DNA from 2 places in the Ideonella sp. genome. Region 2 is predicted to be linked to the other one. Evidence: riboswitches for the same ligand, from Rfam matches in the RefSeq annotation. Region 2 holds a riboswitch; the other holds the start of a gene.
What was found. Region 2 has a riboswitch for glycine ahead of gcvT (glycine cleavage system aminomethyltransferase GcvT). Riboswitches for the same ligand answer to the same signal wherever they lie in the genome.
Positions count from the first base shown of each region.

Region 1: it holds a riboswitch for glycine, as region 2 does, so the genes downstream of both, ACE3SG_RS27235 (D-amino acid dehydrogenase) here and gcvT (glycine cleavage system aminomethyltransferase GcvT) in region 2, are expected to answer to the same signal.

Region 1 is NZ_JAYSDQ010000029.1:5,651-10,703, reverse strand. It holds gene ACE3SG_RS27240 (alpha/beta fold hydrolase) at 1-646, shown strand, start outside; gene ACE3SG_RS27235 (D-amino acid dehydrogenase) at 643-1,893, opposite strand; glycine riboswitch at 1,950-2,068, opposite strand; gene ACE3SG_RS27230 (S8 family serine peptidase) at 2,390-3,955, shown strand; gene ACE3SG_RS27225 (DUF599 domain-containing protein) at 4,029-4,673, opposite strand; gene ACE3SG_RS27220 (esterase-like activity of phytase family protein) at 4,800-5,053, shown strand, end outside.
Region 2 is NZ_JAYSDQ010000008.1:55,140-60,192, reverse strand. It holds gene ACE3SG_RS12340 (putative bifunctional diguanylate cyclase/phosphodiesterase) at 1-8, opposite strand, end outside; gene ACE3SG_RS12335 (enoyl-CoA hydratase) at 72-857, opposite strand; gene ACE3SG_RS12330 (toll/interleukin-1 receptor domain-containing protein) at 919-1,818, opposite strand; glycine riboswitch at 1,888-1,982, shown strand; glycine riboswitch at 1,999-2,113, shown strand; gene gcvT (glycine cleavage system aminomethyltransferase GcvT) at 2,165-3,316, shown strand; gene gcvH (glycine cleavage system protein GcvH) at 3,422-3,796, shown strand; gene gcvP (aminomethyl-transferring glycine dehydrogenase) at 3,878-5,053, shown strand, end outside.

The DNA of each region.
Region 1 (5,053 bases), on a different contig from region 2:
GGCACGGCTGGTCGACGCACTCGGCTGGCGCGGGCTGGTCTATTCGCGCCCGGGTTATGGCCGCTCGACGCCGCGTTCGCCCGACGAAGCCTGGGCGCCGGACTTCATGCACCGGCAAGCGCGGCAGGTGCTGCCAGCGCTGCTTCGGGCCTTGGGTGTCGACGCCGACCGCCCCTGGCTCTTCGGCCACAGCGATGGCGGCTCGATCGCGCTGCTACATGCCGCGGCCTTCCCGGCACGCGTCGCGGGCCTGGTCGTGCTGGCGCCGCACCTCTTCGTCGAAGGCGTCTCGATCACCAACATCGAGCGGGCCCGCGAGGCCTATCTGGGGGGCCTGTTGAAGAACAGCCTGGCCAAGTACCACGACGACCCCGACTCGGCCTTCTGGGGCTGGAACGACATCTGGCTCCACCCGGCGTTCCGCGACTGGAACATCGAGCGAGAGCTGGCCGCCATCACCTGCCCGCTGCTCGCAGTGCAGGGGCTGGGCGACGAGTACGGCACGCTGAAGCAAATCCACGGCATCGCCGAGCGCGTGCCGCAAACGGTGTTGCTCGAACTGCCCGATTGCGGTCACTCACCGCACCGCGACCAGCCTGAACAGGTGATCGCGGCGGTGAGTGGCTTCGTCAATTCAGCGGGTTAGGCAAAAGCAAAGTCGACCTCGGGCTTCAGGCCGCTGGCGATGCGCGCAATGCTCTTGCCCGAGCCGCAGGCGTGTGTCCAGCCCAGCGTGCCGTGGCCGGTGTTCAGCAGCAGGTTGGGCAGCTTCGAGCGGCCGATGATCGGCACGTTGCTCGGCGTCGCCGGGCGCAGGCCGGTCCAGAACTGTGCGCGTTCGCCGTCACCGGCGCCGGGGAACAGCTCTTCGACCCGGCGCACGATCGCTTCGCAGCGCACGCGGTTCAGGTCGCGGTCGTAGCCGTTCAGCTCGGCCGTGCCGGCAATGCGCAGCCGGTCGCCCAGGCGCGAGAAGACGAGCTTGTACTCGTCATCGGTCAGCGACACCTGGTGGGCCTTGCTCGCATCTTTCACCGGCATCGTTACCGAGTAGCCCTTGGCCGGGTAGATCGGCAGCTTGATGCCCAGCGCCTTGGCATACAGCGGGCTCAGCGAGCCCATCGCCAGCACATAGGCATCGCCGCGGATGCGCTGGAAGCGGCCCTCGGCATCGGTCGCCTCGACATGGTCGACCCGGCCGCCGGCTTCGCGCAACGCGGTCACCGTGTGGCTCATCAGGAAGCGCACGCCGTCTGCCTCGCAGCGGCGCACCAGCTCGCGCGCAAAACGGTTGGCGTCGCCCGATTCGTCTTCCGCCGTGTAGGTGGCGCCGGCCAGCTGCGGCCGGATGTGGGCCAGCGCCGGCTCGATGCGCACCGCCTCGTCGGCCGAGATCACGCGCCGGTCGCAGCCCAGCGCGCGCATCTGCGCGGCGGGCGCCTCGGCGGCGTCGAACTCTTGCTGGCTGGTGTAGAAGTGAAGAATGCCTTGCGTGCGCTGGTCGTACTCGAGCCCGATGTCGCGGCGCAGCTGCTGCAGCGTCTCGCGGCTGTAGCTGCCCAGCCGCACGATCTGCTCGATGTTGTGGCGCGTGCGGCCGGGCGTGCACTCGCGCAGGAAGCTGAAGACCCAGGCCCATTGCCGCGCATCGGCCCGCAGGCGAAACAGCAGCGGTGCGTCCTCTCTGGCCAGCCACTTCAGCACCTTCAGTGGTGCGCTCGGGTTGGCCCAGGGTTCGGCGTGGCTGACCGAGATCTGGCCGCCATTGGCGAAGCTGGTTTCGGCGGCCGGTACGGCCTGGCGATCGACGACGGTGACGTCGTGCCCTTGTTGGCGAAGGAAATAGGCGGAAGTGACGCCGAGCAGGCCGGCGCCGAGAACGACCACGTGCATGGTTTCTCCAGGAGGCGATCGGCACGAAGCCCGATGAAATGGAGTGCTTCGTGCCTGCCGCTCCCCCTGTCCCCGGTACCTGAGAGATTCGGCCGCCGCGTGACTGCCGCGGGGCTTTGCTCCTTCGGTGCGCTGATCCTGAAAGTTAGGTCAGCGGCTCTCCAGACGGCGATTGATCAGTGCAGTACGGAACCTGAGCGTGTATGGGAGTTTGCGCCTTCGGTGGCCGGGCTGACACGGTGGTCGAAACCCGGCGCTCTCCTGCAAGCCGCCATTGTAGGCGCGGCGCTCCATCGCCGGGGGTGTGAACAATTCACGCGGGTTGGGCCGCTGAGGGCGAATTTGCTCCGGGTTTCCCCGTGGCGCTCTCGAATGTCGTGAGGATCGTTGAAGCTTTTGTAGTGGGCAAGCCCAGGGCTCGCGTGGACACTGCGGCCTCGGATTCAGATCCTTACGTTTTTTGCTTGATCGACCTTTCCTTTCTGGAGTTGTGAAGATGACCAAGACGAGCTTCCCGGTGTCCCGCCTGTGTGTCGGCCTGGGCCTGGCCTTTGCGATGATGGGCGCTGCCCAAGCCGCTGCTGACACCACCCGCGTGGTTGTGACTTTCAAGTCGGGCAGCCAGGCTGCCAAGCTGGCCCGTGCTGCCGTTGCCCAGCTGGGCGGCAAGATCAAGCTCGAGATCGACGGCGAAAACGTCGCCGTCGAGCTGCCGAAGGCTGCCGCGATGGCGCTGGCCAAGCACACGGCCATCGCCCGCATCGAAGAAGACGCTCCGCGCTACCCGATGTCGCTGACCACGCCGTCGGACGGCAAGCCCTACAAGCTCGGCCAGCTCGTGCCCTACGGCATCGCGCTGACCCAGGCCGACAAGCTGAAGGACACCAACGCCGGCAACCGCAAGATCTGCATCATCGATTCGGGCTATGACGGTGGCCAGGAAGACCTGCAGCACAACGCCAACGTGACCGGCGAAGACGACATCGGCGGCGCCGGCCTGTGGAACCACGACGGCACCCACCACGGCACCCACGTGGCCGGCACGATCTCGGCGATCAACAACCTCGACACCGGCGTGGTCGGCGTGCTGCCGAACTCGAAGATCAAGCTGCACATCATCAAGGTCTTCGGCGACGACGGCGTGTGGGCCTACTCGTCGACCCTGGCCGCCGCGGCCAAGAAGTGCCAGGCCGCCGGTGCCAACGTGATCAGCATGTCGCTCGGCGGCCCGATCCCGAACACGGTCGAGAAGAACACCTTCACCGCCCTGCAGACCGCCGGCATCCTGTCGATCGCCGCAGCCGGCAACGGTGGCAACACCCAGACCTCGTACCCCGCCGGTTATGTGCCGGTGATGTCGGTCGCCGCGGTGGACGAGCACTCGGCCTGGGCCAGCTTCTCGCAGCGCAACGCCGACGTTGAAATCTCCGGCCCGGGCGTGGGCGTGCTGTCGACCGTGCCGATGGGCACCGGCTCGGCGCCGTCGCTCAAGGTGGGTGGCACCGACTACGCGCCGGGCGCGATGGACGGCTCGCCGCAAGGCAGCGCCACCGCTGCGCTGGCCGACTTCGGCCTGGGCGACGCGGTCGACACCTCGGTGTCGGGCAAGGTCTGCCTGATCCAGCGCGGCAACATCGCGTTCTCGGACAAGGTGCTGAACTGCCAGAACTCCGGTGGCGTCGGCGCGGTGGTCTACAACAACGTCGCTGGCGGCTTCGCCGGCACGCTGGGTGGCGTGGCCACCACCATCCCGTCGGTGACCGCTTCGGACACCGAAGGCGCCGCGATGAAGGGCCAGCTGGGCCAGTCGGCCACCGTGGCCGTGCAAGCCACGAACTACGCCTACTTCGACGGCACCTCGATGGCCACCCCGCACGTCGCGGCGGTCGCTGCGCTGGTGTGGAGCTTCTTCCCGACCTGCACCGGCGAGCAGATCCGCCAGTCGCTGAACAAGTCCGCCAAGGACCTGGACGTGGCTGGCCGCGACGCCAAGACCGGCTACGGCCTGGTCCAGGCCAAGGCCGCCAAGGCCCGCATCACCAAGCTGGGTTGCGGCAACTGATCAGCGCTTCGGCACTGAACGAGACAACGGGGCCTTCGGGCCCCGTTTTCCATTTCTGGATCGGGCCGCGGGATCAATCCACCTCGACGTCATTGGCCGGCTGATCGAACAGGCGCAGGCCAAAGACCAGCAACACCGTGGCCGGCAGCATCGCCAGCGGGTGCACGACCCCGGCCACGGCCGGCAGCACCATCAGGAACAGGCGCAGGCCCCAGCTGTACATCAGCCCGGCGCGGCGCACGTGGTTGGCCGCCGCGCTGTTCAGCTCGGCGCGCTCGGGCCGGTCGACCGGGATCGACACGATGAAGCTGGCGTGGCTGTAGTGCCGCGTCGACAAGGCCGAGCAGACATACGACGCGAACAGCAGGCCGACCAGCATCGCCTGCAGCAGGGTGTGCAGCGTGTTCTCGCCCGACCAGCGCGACAGGTTTGCGGCCAGCGACGGGCCGGTCATGCTCAAGGCGCCCATCACCGCCAGCGCTGCGGTCGAGGCCGAGATCGACGCGGCCATCAGCGAGTTGCGCAGCGCCTGCACCGCGACGATCTCGTGGCCGGGCTTGCCGCTCAGCGACACCACCCAGTGCATGCGCAGTTTGGCGTTGGCGTAGCGGGCCAGCCGCTCGGGCTGGCGTTGGCCGACGTGGTGCACGCGCCATTCGTAGGCCACCAGCAGCAGGACGCTGAGATTGAAGCTGAGCCAAGGGACAAGGTCGGTCACGGGGCAGCACCTGGCAGAGACGACAAGGCCGAATCATAGGCGCGTCACATCGGCGTCATCGGGCGCTCATGGGCCTGTCATCGCGGCTTGGAAGCATGCCGGGTCTTCCCTGCACGAAAGATTTCCATGCGCTGTTCGTTCAAAACCTTCTCCCTGGCCATGGCCGGCGCCCTCGCCGTGCTCGCGCTGCCTGCCGCCCACGCCGCCGCCACGCTGGCCGGCTTTGCCTCGATGCCGGCCGACACCTTCGCTCCGGGCCCGACCTCGGGCCAGTTCGCCAGCAGCGCCAACGGCCGCAGCCTGCCGCTGGTCGACAAGCAGCCGGTACAGGGCTTCTCGGCGGTGCTGCCGGGGCCGGTGGCCGGCACTTTCCTGGTCAT
Region 2 (5,053 bases):
GGGTCCATCTGTCGGGTATCGACCAAGACCCCGCCGGGCTTGAGCCTTGATTCAAGGCCCCGCCCCGCGCGTTACCAGCGCGGCGGCCGCTTCTCGTTGAAGGCCTGCACGCCCTCCAGCGCCGATTCGTCCATCATGTTGCAGGCCATGGTGTGGCCGGCGTCGATGTAGGCGGCCTCCACGCCGGCTTCGAGCTGGCGGTAGAACAGCTCCTTGCCCAGCGCCACCGCCGCCCGCGGCTTGGCGACGATGCTGGCGGCCAGGCGCTCGACCTCGGCGTCCAGCCCGGCCGCATCGTCGGCCACCCGGTTGACGAGGCCGCGGCGCTGCGCTTCGTCGGCGCTGATGAACTCACCCGTCACCAGCATCTCGAAGGCCTGCTTGCGCGCCACGTTGCGGCTCAGGTGCACCGCCGGCGACGAGCAGAACAGGCCCAGGTTGACGCCACTGACGGCGAAGCGCGCGGTGCGCAATGCCACCGCCAAGTCGCAGGCGGCCACCAGCTGGCAGCCAGCCGCCGTGGCCACGCCCTGCACTTTCGCGATCACCGGGATCGGTAGTTGCTGGATCTGCATCATCACCTTCGCGCAGCGGCCGAAGAGGCTGCGGTAGTAGTCGAGCGATGGCTCGGCGCGCATCTCCTTCAAATCGTGCCCGGCGCAGAAGGCCTTGCCGGCGGCCGCCAGCACCAGCACGCGGGCCTGGGGGGCTTTCGCCAGCGCGTCCAGCTCGGTCTTCAGCGCGGCCAGCATCGCCTCGGACAAGGCGTTGAAGGCCTGCGGGCGGTTCAACGTCACGGTCACGATGCCGCGCGGGTCGTCGTGGCGCAGCAGCAGCGGGTCTTGTTCGGTCAGCATCGGCGGTTCCTTGCGGGTCTTTGGGATCGGGGTGTGGCCAGTCAATGTAGCCTTCAGCGCTTCAGCGCGGGGGTTCGGCGGCCACGCGCCGCGCCGTGAACGCCACCGGCTCGTTCGGGGCGCTGCCGCCTTCGGTCTGCATCACGAAGCGGATCTCGTCGCCCACCAGTTGCCCGCGGTAGTGGTGCAGCAGGTCCGGCCCGCCCATCTCGCTGGTGCGGGTGTCGAAACGCAGCCCGTCGCTGTCGACCTGGCCCGCCAGCACGCCGCGCGGCACGCCCAGGAACGACGCGCTGCCGCTCAGCGCCTGCCCCTGGCCGTCGAACTTGAAGTGCTCGACGCGCGGCGTGCCGGCCCAGGCGTAATGCAGCTCGCCCTGCCATTCACCATTGACCGCCGGCCGCGTGCGGTGGGCGACCCACCCGACGGCGGCCACGGCGAGCAGCAGGCCAGCGCCGGCCACCAGGCCCCAGCGGCGGCGGCCCGGCCGGGCCGGGGCACCCAAGGTGCCGGCCAGCGTGGCCACCAGGCGCTCGATGTCGGCCGCGAAACGGGTGTTGCCGAGCTCGATCGCCTGCAGCCCGGCCAGGGCCTGGATGTCGGCGGGCATCTCGGCGGCGGTGGGCATCGCCGCGCCGTCGAGCAGCACCGGGATCACGCGCAGGCCGCGCCGCAAGCCCGCGGCGATTTCGAGCCGCACGAAGTCGCCCGGGTCGCTCAGGCGCGGTGCGCCCCCCTCACGCTCGCCGCGCCAGCGCCGGCCGATCAGCACCAGCAGCACGCCGGCGCTGCCGACGGCGCGCTGGATGACCTCGGCAAAGCCCTGGCCGGCGGCGATGTCGTCCACATCCATGAAGACCCGGTCGGCGCCGAAGCGCTGGGCCAGCTCGGCACCGATCGCACGGGCGTAGCCGGCGCTGTCGTCACGGCGGTAGCTGATGAAGACCTGGGCGCTGGGCATCGGCGGGCGGGTTGAAGGCAAGCTTTGGCACTTCAGCATAGCGCCACGGCCACTGCCCTCGGGTACACTGCTCGCTTGCCAGGAGAGAGCCCCATCCGGGGCCGCCGAAGGCGCAGAGGTCGTACAGGCCTCGAACGCTCAGGCAAAAGGACTGGCAAGCGCTTCGCGTCAAGATGCGGAGCGTTCCTCACTGGAGAGAGATGGGTCATCGAGCCCATCCACCGAAGGGGCAAGCGGTGCCCGGCCACACGCCGACACTGTCAATCTCTCAGGTAAAGCGGACAGCGAGGGCAACTTCCGACCGATCAGGTTCCTTGGATTGCCCTCGACACAGGATAGACAAACGATGTCCTCCGCCGCACCCGCCGCCGATCTGCTGCAGACCCCGCTGCACGCCCTCCACCTCGAACTCGGCGCCCGCATGGTGCCCTTTGCCGGCTACGCGATGCCGGTGCAATACCCCGCCGGCCTGATGGCCGAGCACAAGCAGTGCCGCGAAGCCGCCGCGCTGTTCGACGTCTCCCACATGGGCCAGTTGCGCCTGATCGGTGCCGACGCCGCCGCCGCGCTGGAAACCCTGGTGCCGGTCGACGTGGTCGACTTGGGCCAAGGCAAGCAGCGCTACGCCTTCTTCACCAATGACCAAGGCGGCCTGCTCGACGACCTGATGATCACCCGCCCGCCGGCAGACGCGATGGCGAACTTCGGCGACCTGTTCGTCGTCGTCAACGCCGGCTGCAAAGATGCCGACATCGCGCACCTGAAGTCGAAGATCGGGCACCGCTGCGAAGTGCGCCCGCTGCCCGAGCGCGCGCTGCTGGCACTGCAAGGCCCGCAGGCCGCCCAGGCGCTGGCCCGGCTGAACCCGGGTGTGACCGCCCTCACCTTCATGACCGGCGGCGTGTTCACGCTGGCCAGCTCCGAATGCTTCGTCACCCGCTCGGGCTACACCGGCGAAGACGGCTTCGAAATCTCCGTCCACCAAGACCAGGCCATCCAGCTGGCCCGCGAGCTGCTGGCCCAGCCCGAGGTCAAGGCCGCCGGCCTGGGCGCGCGCGACACGCTGCGCCTGGAAGGCGGCATGTGCCTGTACGGCCACGACATCGACACCCGCACCACGCCGGTCGAAGCCGCGCTGACCTGGGCGATCCAGAAGGTGCGCCGCGCCGGTGGCGCCCGTGCCGGCGGTTACCCCGGTGCGGCCGTGATCGACGCCCAGCTGGCCGAAGGCGCCAAGCGCAAGCGCGTCGGCCTGGTCGGCCTGGAGCGCGCCCCGGTGCGCGAAGGCACCAAGCTGGTCGCCGCCGACGGCGCCGAGCTGGGCACCGTCACCAGCGGCACGCTGGGCCCGACCGTCAACCAGCCGGTGGCCATGGGCTACCTGCCCGCCTCGCACGCGGCCGTGGGCACCGAGGTGTTCGCCGAGGTGCGCGGCAAGCGGTTGCCGATGAAGGTGGCCGCCATGCCGTTTGCCCCGCACCGTTACTTCCGCGGCTGAGCCGGGCAGATCAGCCCGCCAACCAGGGTCTGCGGGCTTGACCGCCGGCCGGCCCTGAATCAACCTTCGCTTCCCAGTACACATTCCCCAAGAGGAGCCCTGCCCATGACGACCATGTTCACCGCCGACCACGAGTGGATCAACATCGAAGATCACGAAGCTGCTGTGGTCGGTATCACGCTGCACGCGCAAGACGCGCTGGGCGACGTGGTGTTCGTCGACCTGCCCGAAGTGGGCAAGACCTACAACAAAGGCGAGATCGCCGGTGTCGTCGAGTCGGTCAAGGCCGCCGCCGACATCTACATGCCGGTAACCGGCGAGGTCGTCGAGGTCAACGAAGAGCTGCGCGCCAACCCCGCGCTGGCCAACACCGACCCGATGGGCAACGGCTGGTTCTTCAAGGTCCACGTGACCAACATGGGCGAGTTCGACCAGCTGATGGACCCGCCCGCCTACGACGCCCTGCTGAAGACGCTCTAAGCCGCCCTTCTTCCGCTCTTGTTGCCGGCCGGCGCCGCCTGTGCGCCGCGCCCGTCTGGCCCCTGCTGTTTCTCCCGCGCCATGCTGATGCACGCCCACACCCCTCTCGACGCCCTCGAAAACCACGGCGAATTCGTCGCTCGCCACATCGGCCCCGATGCCGCCGACGAGGCGCACATGCTGAGCGTGATCGGCGCGGCCTCGCGCCAGGCGCTGATCGACGCCATCGTGCCGCGCTCGATCGCCCGGGCCACGCCGATGGCGCTGCCCACGGTGGCGAGTGAAGCCGAGGCGCTGGCCGAGCTGCGCGCGGTCGCGGCGCTGAACCAGGTCAAGAAGAGCTTCATCGGCCAGGGTTACCACGGCACGCACACGCCGGGCGTCATCCTGCGCAACATCCTCGAGAACCCGGCTTGGTACACCGCCTACACGCCCTACCAGGCCGAGATCTCGCAAGGCCGCATGGAGGCGCTGGTCAACTTCCAGACCATGGTCGCCGAGCTGACCGGCATGGCGATCGCCAACGCCTCGATGCTCGACGAAGCCACCGCCGCCGCCGAGGCGATGACGCTGGCCAAGCGCAGCGTCAAGAGCAAGAGCAACACCCTGATCGTCGCCGGTGACTGCCACCCGCAGACGATCGAGGTCGTCAAGACCCGCGCCGAGCCGCTGGGCATCGAGGTGATCGTCGGCTTCGCCCCGAAGCTGATGGAAGAGCACGACTACTTCGCCGTGCTGGCCCAGTACCCGGCCACCGATGGCCTGGTGCACGACATGCGCGAGTTCGTCGAGAAGGCGCACGCGAAGAATGCCGCCTTCATCGTCGCCGCCGACCTGCTGGCGCTGACGCTGCTGGCGCCCCCGGGCGAATGGGGTGCCGACATCGTGATCGGCAACACCCAGCGCTTCGGCGTGCCGATGGGCGGTGGCGGCCCGCACGCCGCCTTCATGGCTTGCCGCGACGAGTTCAAGCGTTCGATGCCCGGCCGCCTGGTCGGCGTCAGCGTCGACAGCCACGGCAACCCGGCCTACCGCCTGGCGCTGCAGACGCGCGAGCAGCACATCCGCCGCGAGAAGGCCACGTCGAACATCTGCACCGCGCAGGTGCTGCTGGCCGTCATCGCCAGCATGTACGCCGTCTACCACGGCCCCGAAGGCCTGAAGCGCATCGCCAACCGCGTGGCCAGCTTCACCGCCATCCTGGCCGAGGGCCTGGCCAAGCTGGGCCTGAAGGTCACCAACCCCTACGCCTTCGAC